DNA from 2 places in the Halalkalibacter sp. HAAS-P014 genome. Region 2 is predicted to be linked to the other one. Evidence: riboswitches for the same ligand, from Rfam matches in the RefSeq annotation. Region 2 holds a riboswitch; the other holds the start of a gene.

Region 1 (6,135 bases), on a different contig from region 2:
AGAATGAAACAGTTCGGATCATAACAGCTAAAAAGGAAAAGGCTTTTTCGTTACCCAAACTAATATATAAAAATTTATCGTTAAAGGACCGCCTAAACAGAAAGATTAACCTAGAACATATATCTAATGGAATAAAACAAGAATATCTCTACTATCATCCTTTTTGGCTTGCGAAAATATTGGTTTTTGCTTCAAGAAATCCATTCCCTCCTAAGGTTACACCACGTATGGTATTTATTGACGCAATTACAGGATATCGAGGAATAATAATGGATGTGCCCTTTGTAAAAGAAAGAACAGTGAGGTCTAATCAACTACTAGATCCTCATATATTAACAACTGATGAAGCGACAAAATATATTCAAGATGTACAGAAGAGGCAAATTAATAGTATGTATATGGTAAAAAAACCAACATATAAAATTAAAGAAGTCACATTAAACTATACTCAATTCTGTAGGGTGGAAATTCAAACAAATTTAATTAATAAAGAAATGTTGTTAAATGTGAACACTGGAGAAAATGAAGTTTTTCTCCTTAAAAAAATGAAAGAGCAGGAAATGGCTGCACAGTACAGATAGACTGGTAATAGAATATCCTCTAAAAAGACGATTGCTTTCAAAGTGATCGTCTTTCGTATTTGACTAAATATTGCGCAATAAAGTCTTCACTTTTATATGACTTTGTGAAAAGATGTACTAAGCTAACGGCCTCTTAGTGCAAGGTGGCTTAAAAACATTGCTATAATTAAATTATATTTAATAACCACAAATTGGAGAGGATATTCATGACTAAACACGAAGGACCACCACGTACACCACGGTGGGTAAAAGTCTTTGGGATAATTGTTATTGTTTTAGTTTTATTATTTGTAATTTTGAAAGTGACAGGTATTGGTGGAGAACATGGTCCCAGTCGCCACTTTTCACTTAATGGTGTTGGTTACGATGTTTCGTTAGTAGAACAAGGTAGTAACGAGTCATGATGATGACAACACGCGTCCGAAAATTTGCACTTTTGATACATATCGTTTCTACCCTTGGTTGGATTGGAGCTATTGCTTGTTTTCTTGTGCTTTCTATTGCTGGTTTGAATAGTGAGAATGAACAGGTGGTCAGTGCATCTTACCTATCGATGGAATTGACTACGTTGTTCGTCATTGTTCCGTTGAGTATACTCTCTCTGTTAGGTGGTCTTATACAATCGTTAGGTACAAAGTGGGGCTTGTTCCGTCATTATTGGGTTTTGATAAAATTATTGTTAACGCTGGTTGCAGCTATCGTCTTGTACTTACAACTGGAGCCAATTAGTTATATTGCAAATGTAGCAGCAGAGACGACATTATCCAGCACCGATTTCCGTGGGGTAAGACAGTCTCTTGTTGTACACGCTGTTGGTGGATTGTTGGTATTACTTGTGGTTATAACGTTATCCGTATACAAACCTCGTGGAATGACTCACTACGGTTGGCGAAAGCAGAACAATAGTAAGAAAGGATAAGTGAGGTAAATAAAACTCAATTTTCATGTTTATAAAATTAGAAATAGTTTTTATTCAACAAAGTCTCCATTACCTTAACAACAGGAACAGTCAGAGCTGTGGTTGTTCCTGTTTAATTTAATTCAATTTTTATGAATTGAAACGACTTACAAAAAGTGGGTTCGATAAATATAAAGAAAACCAACTTATTTAAAACTATTGGCTTATTATTATATTTGGTCAGTTTTATTCTGATAAAGATACAAAAAATTAGTTAATTATGTGGTTTGGTCTTATGAAAGTAACGGGTCGATAGCTGAATAAAGGTTCTGAACGATTTGAATTTTCTTTTGGTGGTATTTTAAAATCGGTTTAATTCCAGCAATTATTGTGGTTATTATTATCTTATTAAACTTATAACCTGATTTTCCGATTCTCTGATGAACAATTTTTCTTCAGCTAACGGGTAGTGCATTCAACAACACCCACCCCTGTTGTTGTGGTAAATGAGGTCATTTGTAGTACAAAGAAGGATAGGTAAAGCAGATATTTCCAATGCTATCCTAACCTATCCTAATTCTTTTACCCTTTATATGTGTGTAAGAGGCTTTATTTTAATTAAAAGTTTAGCTATAACACTACCCTGTAAATACCTCTCCATCTGGGTAACGGATGCTTGATTTTTGAGCCCTCGCTAATGAGAAAGCCAATGTTAATGGCCCGATTCGTCCAATAAACATTAAGAAAATAATAACTTGTTTTCCTAAAGGAGATAATTCTCCTGTTAACCCCATCGACAGTCCAACAGTACCAAATGCAGAAAAAGCTTCAAAGACAATCATAATAAATGGAGCATTTTCTGTAATAGTCAGAGCTAGGATAGTAAGGAATACGGCAAACAAACTAATCACAACAATTGCTAATGAACGGATTATCATTTGAAGTCTAATTGTGCGTGCAAACGCTACAGTGTCATTTTTTCCTCTTAAGAATGTGATAACAGCCAGGACAATAACTATAAATGTTGTTAATTTGATCCCACTGCCTGTGGAAGCACTTCCTGCTCCTATGAACATTAGCAGCAGTAAAAAGACAATCGATCCAGAAGTCATGCTGCCGATATCGATTGAATTAAATCCAGCTGTCCTAGGTGTAACTGCTTGGAAGTAAGAAGCCCAAAGCTTATCAGCGAGATCTAAGGCACCTAAAGTAGCTGGGTTGGCGTATTCTAGTGTGAAAAGCAACATCATAGCTACAACATTAATGACTAATGTGCCAACTAACATTAATTTCGAATGTAAGGATAGTCGATGAAACTCTTTTGTGTGCCATAAGTCAGACAAAACAGTAAAACCAATTCCACCGGTGATAAATAGTAATGTAATAATAATGTTTACAGCAGGGTCTCCAACGTATCCCATTAAGCTATCAGACCAAAGCGAAAATCCCGCATTATTAAATGCAGAAATGGCATGAAAAATACTTGTATAAATGCCAAAAGCCCAACCGTATTCCGGAACCCAACGAATAGAGAGTAATATAACAGCAATAAACTCCATTAAGATAGCGAAGATAAATAAAATCTTTACGAGACGTACAACACCGCCAATGGAAGTTTGATTAAAAGCTTCTTGTACTAACATCCGTTCTTTTAACCCGATTTTTTTTCCTAATACAACGATAATTAATACAGCGAACGTCATTAATCCTAATCCACCAATCTGAATGAGTATCATAATCACTACTTGTCCAAATACCGTAAAAGCTGTCCCAGTGTCAACAACCACAAGACCTGTAACGGTTGTAGCGGAAGTAGCTGTAAATAATGCATCGATCCAGGCGATTGGCTCTGTTGTTGCAAAAGGAAGCTTTAATAATAGTGTTCCAATCACAATAGCTATAAAAAAACTTAGAGCTAACGTTTGTGGGGGGGACAAGTGAATTCGACGATTTAAAATACCTTTTTTAGGAAATGACATGGTTTACATCCCTTCTTCCTCAAACCGTTTTAAATCTCTTTTGTGCCCAATTACGATAAGGACGTCATTTACATATATCATATCCTCAGGGAGTGGGGATACATTAATCTCCTCTCCATGTTTGACGGCCAAGATTGTACAACCAAACCTAGCACGAACATCTAAATCAATAATGGAACGGTTATGGACTTTGTTGGTTGCTAGTAATTCAACTATGCTATATTCATTAGATAATTCAATATAATCAACAATTTTTTCTGAGGTTAAATGCTGGGCAATCCTGATACCCATATCATGTTCAGGGTGAATAATTCGATCGGCACCTATCTTCTCTAGTACCTTATGATGATAGGCATTCTGTGCTTTAACCCATACGTTCTCAACTTCCATTTCTTTGAGGACAAGGGTAGTCAATATACTTGATTGGATATTATCCCCGATTGCGACGATTACGTACTCAAAGTTCCGGATTCCTAAAGATTGCAATGACTTCTCATCAGTCGAGTCCGTGATAACAGCATGTGTAGAGAATTGTGCAAACTCATTGACTTTATGCTCTCGATTATCGATAGCTAAAACTTGATGTCCAATTCTATATAACTCCTTGCACACACTACCACCGAAACGCCCCAACCCAACAACGGCAAATTGTTTCTTTTTATCTGCCACCTTTTCCCACCTCTTTTTGTGCAAAATAAAATAGACCATCACAAAGAATGGTCTATTCCGACCCTTCTCTCCAAAATAACGCTGACGAGGTTAGCTGTCGGATTAGGGACTGAGAGTATCCCCTCTTACTTAGTAAGATTCACCCCAAGATGGAACATTTCCACCAAAGTTGGTTCCCCCGCTCAAAATGATTAAGCGACTAAAGGTTACTATTTAATTTAACTAATAGAGAATTTACTCCTGTAAGGTAAGGTTGTCAATACTTATTGTATAAATTTACAAATTGCATTTTAGTTGGGTTTCATAATCTTCTGATAGGATTCTTTGGTACAGATGGCATAAAGCTCTGCCTCCTTAGGAATAGACTCTCCTAGCTTGTTTAAAATTTGAAAATCATTCCGATCAGAAATTAAATTAGCCCCAAGTTTTTTTAAATCTTCAAAAGCATCGTTATATGTTTTCCAAATTTGTTTTTTGGTGATTTTACGTATATCGACACCACTTCTTCTACTTAGGAGTTCCATAATTAGCTTGCTTGATCCTTTATCAACAGCAGCTTTTGCCATTAAATCAGATAAGGCTTCATCAGCAATAATAAATTCATCTACATTCGCATGCTCGAAGTTTGAAATATGCTTTTCTTTAAGAATCTCAACAATGGTATAAATCTCTTGCTTCATCTCTACTGCATAACTCTCAATGGCTGATACAATCAGAAGTGACTGTCCATCTGCAGCGACAGAGTTAAACTCTTTATCTCCTGTAAAAATTAAAACAGCTTTTGCCTCAAGTACATTTGCCTTTTCTAATGTTTCTATATCAGTTGCGTCACCTTGTATATATGAAAATTTATCACTCTCAAAGGGAGATTTCGGTAGTGAATCGATCACAAGAATCTTTGCTTGGTCATCGATTTCTAAGATCTCATTCATAGTATGTTTAGCTTTATTGGACCAACCGATAATCACGTAGTGACCTTTTCCTTTATAATTCAATTTTCCTTCCTCCTTTAATTTTCGTAAAAGCCCAAAGCCTTCAACAATTTTACCAATGACAATACCGATTAAACCAATTCCAAAAAAGTATAAAAATAAGCCAAATATCTTACCTATTGTGGTATTTGGAACGAAGTCACCATAGCCTGTTGTCGTAACAGTAGTCATAACATACCAAAATCCGATGAATGGATTTTCAAACATTTCAGGTTCCAACCAATGAATTATAAAAGAACTGCTAATTAAAAAAACGACCGTTATCAATAATAATGTTAGCTTTCGGATGTTGACAGCTATTTTCATTATTTCAAATATCATTAACATATAAATCCCTCCTTTTAGATAAGGTTTCCAAAGTTAGCTTCGTTATAAGCTACATGAGCTAAAACCATAAAAAGTGTCCTCTTAAAGTAAAGGCAGGATAGTTCAATAATGATAATAGAAAAATCTGTCCCAGTTTGGAACAGATTTTATTATTATAAAAAGATAAGCAAAGTTCCTAAAGCTAAAGCTAAAAGGAATACTTGCCATATTTGCCATTTGAATTTAAATAAGAGTGCAAGTGTTACAAATGCTATAATAATGCTTCCCCAATCATAAAATACTTCTAACGAAAGTCGTATTAAAAAACTAGCGATAAGACCAACAACTGCTGCACTAACACCTGCTAAGTATAGTTTCAGCTTCTTGTTTTCTCTAATTTTATCGAAATACGGAGCGCCTAACAGCACTACTAAAAAGGCTGGTAAAAAGATAAAAAAGGTTGCTAATGTAGCTCCCAAAAAACCATATGCTGCAAAACCTACGAATGCTGCTACCATGATTGTGGGACCGGGAGTTAATTCATTAATAGCTAAACCATCAATGTATTGTTCAGTTGTTAGCCACCCATAATTATCAACAGCTTCAAATTGTAACAACGCTAGAACCGTATATGCTCCACCAAAGCTAAGTGCACCCACTTTTAAGAATAATAGGGAAAGGCTAGTTGGTATTGAAGCTGTTCCCAAAGA
Region 2 (6,135 bases):
TAATGTCATTGCCCCACTGTATATCCATGCTGCCGATGTTCCCATTGCTACTAACACATTCATATCAGCTGAACCATTTTTCAACACTTTATAGCTGTTTTTATAAAATCTCCAACCTGGTACGAGTTGAATGTAACTTGTTAAAATGAGTAAAAATAACGGATTCGCTAGAAATGCAGGTACCCATGCACCCCAATCATGCATCATATGAGGAATGCTACCAATTAACACAATCGTCGTTAATACTCCTGCTACCGTAAAATCTTTTAAGAGCTTTTTCGTTTCTTTCTCCTGATCATCATTCTCTTCCCTCTTATCGTCTTCATCAATAACGGATGCCTCGTATCCTATTTTGGCGATTCGATTTATAACAGCATCTTGGTCCAATATTCCTTTTTCTCCTGTAACCTGTGCTTGATTGGCAGCTAGATTAACATTTACCGATCGTACACCCTCCACTTTTGAAATTACCTTTTCAACACGATTCACACAAGATGCACATGTCATCCCTTTAACCGACAAGAGTACTTTTCTTTCTGTTTCATCTTGATCAATTCGTCTTGCTTTATAACCTGCCTTTTCAATCGCTTTTACAATTAATTCTGAGGATAAAGATGTTTCGTCACCTTCAACTTGCGCTTGATTAGATGCTAAATTAACCGTGACTGAATGCACCCCATCAACTTTAGATATCATTTTCTCAACACGATTCACACAAGACGCACATGTCATACCTTGAATAGAAAACATCATTTTACTCATGCTTACACCTCCCTTTTACAAAAGATTAACTGAATCATATTATTCTTAAATCTTACCGAATAAATGTGAAGATTTTATGTGATTATCCTCACACAAATGATATTAATTGGTGGTTTAATTGAGACAAGCATAGAAGGTTCAATTGTTACATGCACATTGTTTCTGTTTAAGTGGGAAAAGCATAGCATGGTACTGCACCCCAGCCTTTTACCTGCTTACAGCCCCCAATAAGCAATAGTATCTAGAACCCCCAATATAATTAAAAAGATTCCTGCAAATTGCTGTATCCTCTTTCCGATCGTTCTTCCTTTTTTCATAAATGCTCCACTTAAACCAAATGTCCAGATCAAATACATCGTAATGAATAAAGGAATCGAAGTACCAAACGAAAACACAGTTGGCAAAATAAACCCATATGAAGTAGAAAGTGTTAATGGCATTAACAAGAAGAAAAAGATAGAGAACATTGTTGGACAAAATCCTAAGGAAAAACTACTGCCTAATAGAAACGCCCCCCACTTACCTCCTTTTTTTCCCTCTATCATTTTTGAATTAAGGCCTATTGACCATTTCCACGTAATTACACCAACTAAATATAGACCAATTAAGATAAAAATAGGCCCAAGAGTTTTTCGGATCCAAGGAAGATAACCAATTAGGTCTTGTTGAAATTCTGCCCCTAATATCCAGACAATCAGCCCTAGTCCTGAAAAAACAACAACTTTTCCAAATTGAAAGAAAATCACCTCTGACCAAGGGATGGACTTTTGAATGGAGCGATTCCCATATAGGGTAATCGCTCCAATATTCCCTGTAAACTGACATGGAGCAGCAGCAGCAAGCACTCCTATAACAAACGCCGATAGAATTGGGAGGTGCTCGGTACCATACGTCAGTTGAATTAATGGGTCATATAATAATCGGCTAATGGCATTAAATACATCATACATACTACTAACCCCACTTTATTAAGTCACAGAATCTTTTAGTGAAAACTTAATTCATCCGTAACGATATTAACATTTATTTATTAAGAAAATATGAAGAAGCCACTGTGCAGTAAAAAAAACAGTATTCGATCAGCGCACCCAACTTTTACAAAATAGTTTATTATTGCTGATAACCAGTAAAATATGTATTGACAAGCTGAAGAAAGAGGAGTAAATTCTCTATTAGTTAAAACATATAGAAACTTTTAATCAATGTACTGGTAACGAGGTAACCGATTCTTGGTGGCTAAATTACCACCTTTGGGTGAATTTTACTTAGTAAGAAGGGATTCTCTCAGTCCCTAATCCGACAACTAACCTAGTCAGCTTTATTTTTAGAGAGAAGAGGCATAGACCATTTCTTTGTGATGGTCTATTTTATTTTGCAAAAGAGGTGGAGAAATATGGCAAATATAAAAAAACAATTTGCTGTTATCGGTTTGGGCCGGTTTGGAGGTAGTGTTTGCAAAGAGCTATATAAAATGGGACACCAAGTATTAGCGATCGATAATCGAGATCATAAGGTGAATGAGTTTGCACAATTCTCTACTCATGCTGTAATTGCAGATTCTACTGATGAAAACTCATTACAATCTCTAGGTATTCGCAACTTTGAAAATGTCATAGTTGCAATTGGAGACAATATTCAATCGAGCATTTTAACGACTCTTGTATTAAAAGAGATGGAAGTTGAAAATGTTTGGGTGAAAGCACAGAACGCGTATCACCACAAAGTACTCGAAAAAATAGGAGCAGACCGAATTATCCATCCTGAGCATGATATGGGAGTTAGGATCGCGCAACATTTAACTTCCGAAAAAATTGTTGATTATATTGAGTTATCTGATGAATATAGCATTGTTGAATTATTGGCAACTAGCAAGGTACATAATCGCTCACTTATAGATTTAGATGTTCGTGCTAAATTTGGGTGTACGATCTTAGCGATTAAACGTGGAGAAGATATTAATGTCTCGCCATTTCCAGATGATGTAATTTTTGAAAAAGATATTCTCATTGTCATTGGACATAAGAGCGATCTAAAACGCTTTGAAGATGATGGATTGTAATGATATGGAACCAGAAACGTTAATCCAAACAGCCATATATATCAAAAGGAACTTAAACATCCTATTTAAGTTCCTTTTTGAATACGAGACTTAGAATTATATAGTCGAATTTTGAAAACCGTTCCTACATTTAAAGAACTATTAACATCAATTGTCCCCCCATGCAATTCAATAATTTGTTTGGTAATTGCTAATCCTATTCCACTGCCCCCATGCTTCGTAGAACGTGATTTATCCACCCGGTAAAAACGTTTCCATATGTGTGGAAGGTCTTCAGCTGGAATCCCCTCCCCATTGTCTTCAATTATAATTTGGATTTCATCTTCTGACTTCTCAATTCTAATTTCAATTTTCCCGGATGTATTAGTGTGACGAATACTATTCATTACTAAATTTAATAACGCTCGTTCAAATTTATCCTGATCTATTTGAGCAACAACTTCTGGTTTATTGGAAGATACAAGTAGCTCTATTTTTTTATCAGCTGAGGCAAGTTTTGCCTTCTTAGTTGTTTCATGAATAAACTCTACCAAATCAACTTCTTGAATATTCAACGGAACCTTTCCTTCTTCTAGCTTCATTAGCTGAAAAAGATCTTTCACAAGTCCCTCCATACGAATCGCTTCTTGATAAATAATTGATGCCTGATCTTGAACAAGGTCTGGTTCTAGCTTTTGATCTTTTAACAAAGAAGCATAACCTTTAATATAGGTCAAAGGTGTACGGATGTCATGAGAAACATTAGTAAGAAATTGTTGCCTTGTGTCTCTATATTCTTTCAATTGTCTAGCCATCGAAGAAATATCTTTTAATAAATGATCTATTTCATCATTTCCTTTACTTGATAATTGTACATCAAAATTTCCTTTCGCGATCTCCTTGGTTAAATTTTGTGCATTCGTTAGAGGTAACGTTACCCTTTTTGATAAGAGAACAATTAAAATACCTGATAATAATAATGTGATGAGTCCCATAAACGTTGTAATAGCTAGAAGCGTCCACCGAGCCTCCTCAAAACTACCTGTGTCTTGATCTATAAATAAATACCCTATCACTTCCCCCTCAATTTCAATCGGTTCAAACGCCCAAATATGAGGGATATGTTCTTTCATTATATTAACAAATTCTGTTTTTTTATTAGCATATGCCAAAGTATCCAAAAGCCAGTTTTGATAAAGGTCAAGCATCTCATTCGATATTTGTTGAGTACTTGCACTAACATTGAAATCAGCATCAAACACAATAAATGTATTCTCTTCGTTTCTTTGCTCCATTATAATTACATGTTCAATTGTTTCTTGGAACGTGTGTGTCTCTAAAATCTCACGATGGGCATCAAGTCTAAATTCAATATCCCTTTGGAGTTGATCTTTATAAAATGTTTTTGAAAGGATATAAAAGGACGTTCCCATTATACAAACAATCATTAGAGTTGACGTAAATACAAGCAATGCTAATTTTGTCGATAATTTCATTGGATCAATCCTTCAATTGTGGAACTTTGTACCCGATACCCCAAACTGTTTCTACTACTGTTTTTTCAACCCCTGCTTTTCGTAATTTATCACGAATATTTTTTATATGGGTATCAATATTTCGAAAATCTCGATCATCGGACTCGTCCCATACAAGAAAAAAAAGTTGTTCTCTTGTATACACACGTCCAGGGTTTGAGAAAAGATGAACAAAAATTTGATACTCTTTTTTTGTAAAAGAAATCATGTCTTGGTTATAAACAACCATATGTTGCGACTGATCGACAGTAATTCCATACATCCCTTTACTTTTTCCTGCCTGCAGAGAAGGGTCTGCCCGTCTTAGTACGGCATTTACTCGAGCAACAAGCTCTTTCGGTTCAAACGGTTTTGTAATATAATCATACGCCCCAAGATTTAACCCTTCCACTACCTGATCTGTCTCCCCTATAGCAGAAATAATAATCGTTGGGAGTAGACAATTGCGTTCGCTTAAATTCTTTAGTACTTCAAATCCATCCATCTCAGGCATCATAATATCGAGCAACATCAAATCATATTGATTTCTCTCACATAATTCAAGTGCTTCCTTTCCAGAATTAGCAGTTGCTACTTCAAATTCAGTTGACTTAATACATAGTTTCAGTAATGCTTGCATTTGTTGTTCATCATCGACAATGAGTATATTCTTCATTGTTCTCACCTCATTAATTGTAAATAATTATAACAAGATTCTTACAGCCCCCTATTATTATAACAATATTTATAATTATTAATTTCCAACCATTCTTAATAAGAAAATGCTGACCAAAATGGACAGCATTTGTTCTTATTTCAAAAGAAGAAATTTTCTTAGGAAACTTTTTTCTTTTTTCTTTTCTTTTTACCTTGTTTATCAGTATCTAAATATCCCACCGTCGCTAATCCCTTTGTTCGACGATACACCCAAGCAACAATTGCACCGACAATTAGAATAATAGAAATGACTTGCGCCGTACGCAAAGCATCTCCTATCATTAAATTATCTAACCTCATACCTTCAATATAAAATCGCCCGATAGAATACCAGATTAAATAACTGTAAAAAATTTCACCCTGCTTTAGATTAAGTCGTCGAAGGTATAATAATACGACAACCCCTAACAAATTCCAAATTGATTCATATAAAAAGGTCGGGTGGTAATAAGTACCATTAATATACATTTGATCAATGATAAAAGTAGGTAACATCATACCCTCTAGAAACTCTCTCGTTACTGGTCCTCCGTATACTTCTTGATTCATAAAGTTACCCCAACGTCCAATTGCTTGAGCAATTAACACACTTGGTGCTACGATATCTAGTAATTTCAGAACCGGTATATTTCGTTTTTTTGCAAAAACAACAGCGGTTAAAGCTCCACCAATTAACCCCCCGTGTATCGCTAAGCCTCCCTCCCAAATAGCAAAGATTCTTAATGGCTCATCGACGTAATGTTCGAATCGAAATATAACATAGTATAATCTAGCACTAAGAATCGAGATAGGTAAAGCCCAAATAAGAAAATCAGCAAACGTATCCTTTGGCAATCCTCTCCTACCCGCTTCCCTTGTTGCCATAATATAACCGATAGCAACTCCTAAACCAATAAGTAAACCATACCAATGAATTGTTAAAGGGCCTATCTCAAGAAATATTGGATTTAATGGTTGAATCTGTTCTTCCATTCTTTTCCTCCTCTTTTCCTATTAACATACTGAATCATTTAAAATACTTTTTCACTATTTGATTGTACACAAAAAACTTTTTATATTCTATTTAAACGAATTATTCCATGGTAAGCTCTACATGATTACTTT

What was found. A riboswitch is a leader RNA that binds a small molecule or an ion and turns the genes downstream of it on or off. The one in region 2 is predicted to bind cyclic di-AMP.
Region 1: another riboswitch for cyclic di-AMP. It lies ahead of AC1FXZ_RS21155 (potassium channel family protein); the one in region 2 lies ahead of AC1FXZ_RS09745 (potassium channel family protein).

What each region holds. Positions count from the first base shown of each region.
Region 1 is NZ_JBWQTV010000032.1:6,696-12,830, reverse strand. Features, by position in the region: gene AC1FXZ_RS21175 (hypothetical protein) at 1-581, shown strand, start outside; gene AC1FXZ_RS21170 (hypothetical protein) at 788-985, shown strand; gene AC1FXZ_RS21165 (DUF2269 domain-containing protein) at 982-1,500, shown strand; gene AC1FXZ_RS21160 (TrkH family potassium uptake protein) at 2,118-3,458, opposite strand; gene AC1FXZ_RS21155 (potassium channel family protein) at 3,462-4,166, opposite strand; cyclic di-AMP (ydaO/yuaA leader) riboswitch at 4,192-4,335, opposite strand; gene AC1FXZ_RS21150 (ion channel) at 4,418-5,446, opposite strand; gene chrA (chromate efflux transporter) at 5,599-6,135, opposite strand, start outside.
Region 2 is NZ_JBWQTV010000011.1:228,125-234,259, forward strand. Features, by position in the region: gene AC1FXZ_RS09735 (heavy metal translocating P-type ATPase) at 1-762, opposite strand, end outside; gene AC1FXZ_RS09740 (cytochrome c biogenesis CcdA family protein) at 978-1,712, opposite strand; cyclic di-AMP (ydaO/yuaA leader) riboswitch at 1,943-2,095, shown strand; gene AC1FXZ_RS09745 (potassium channel family protein) at 2,156-2,821, shown strand; gene AC1FXZ_RS09750 (sensor histidine kinase) at 2,887-4,296, opposite strand; gene AC1FXZ_RS09755 (response regulator transcription factor) at 4,301-4,990, opposite strand; gene lgt (prolipoprotein diacylglyceryl transferase) at 5,149-6,003, opposite strand.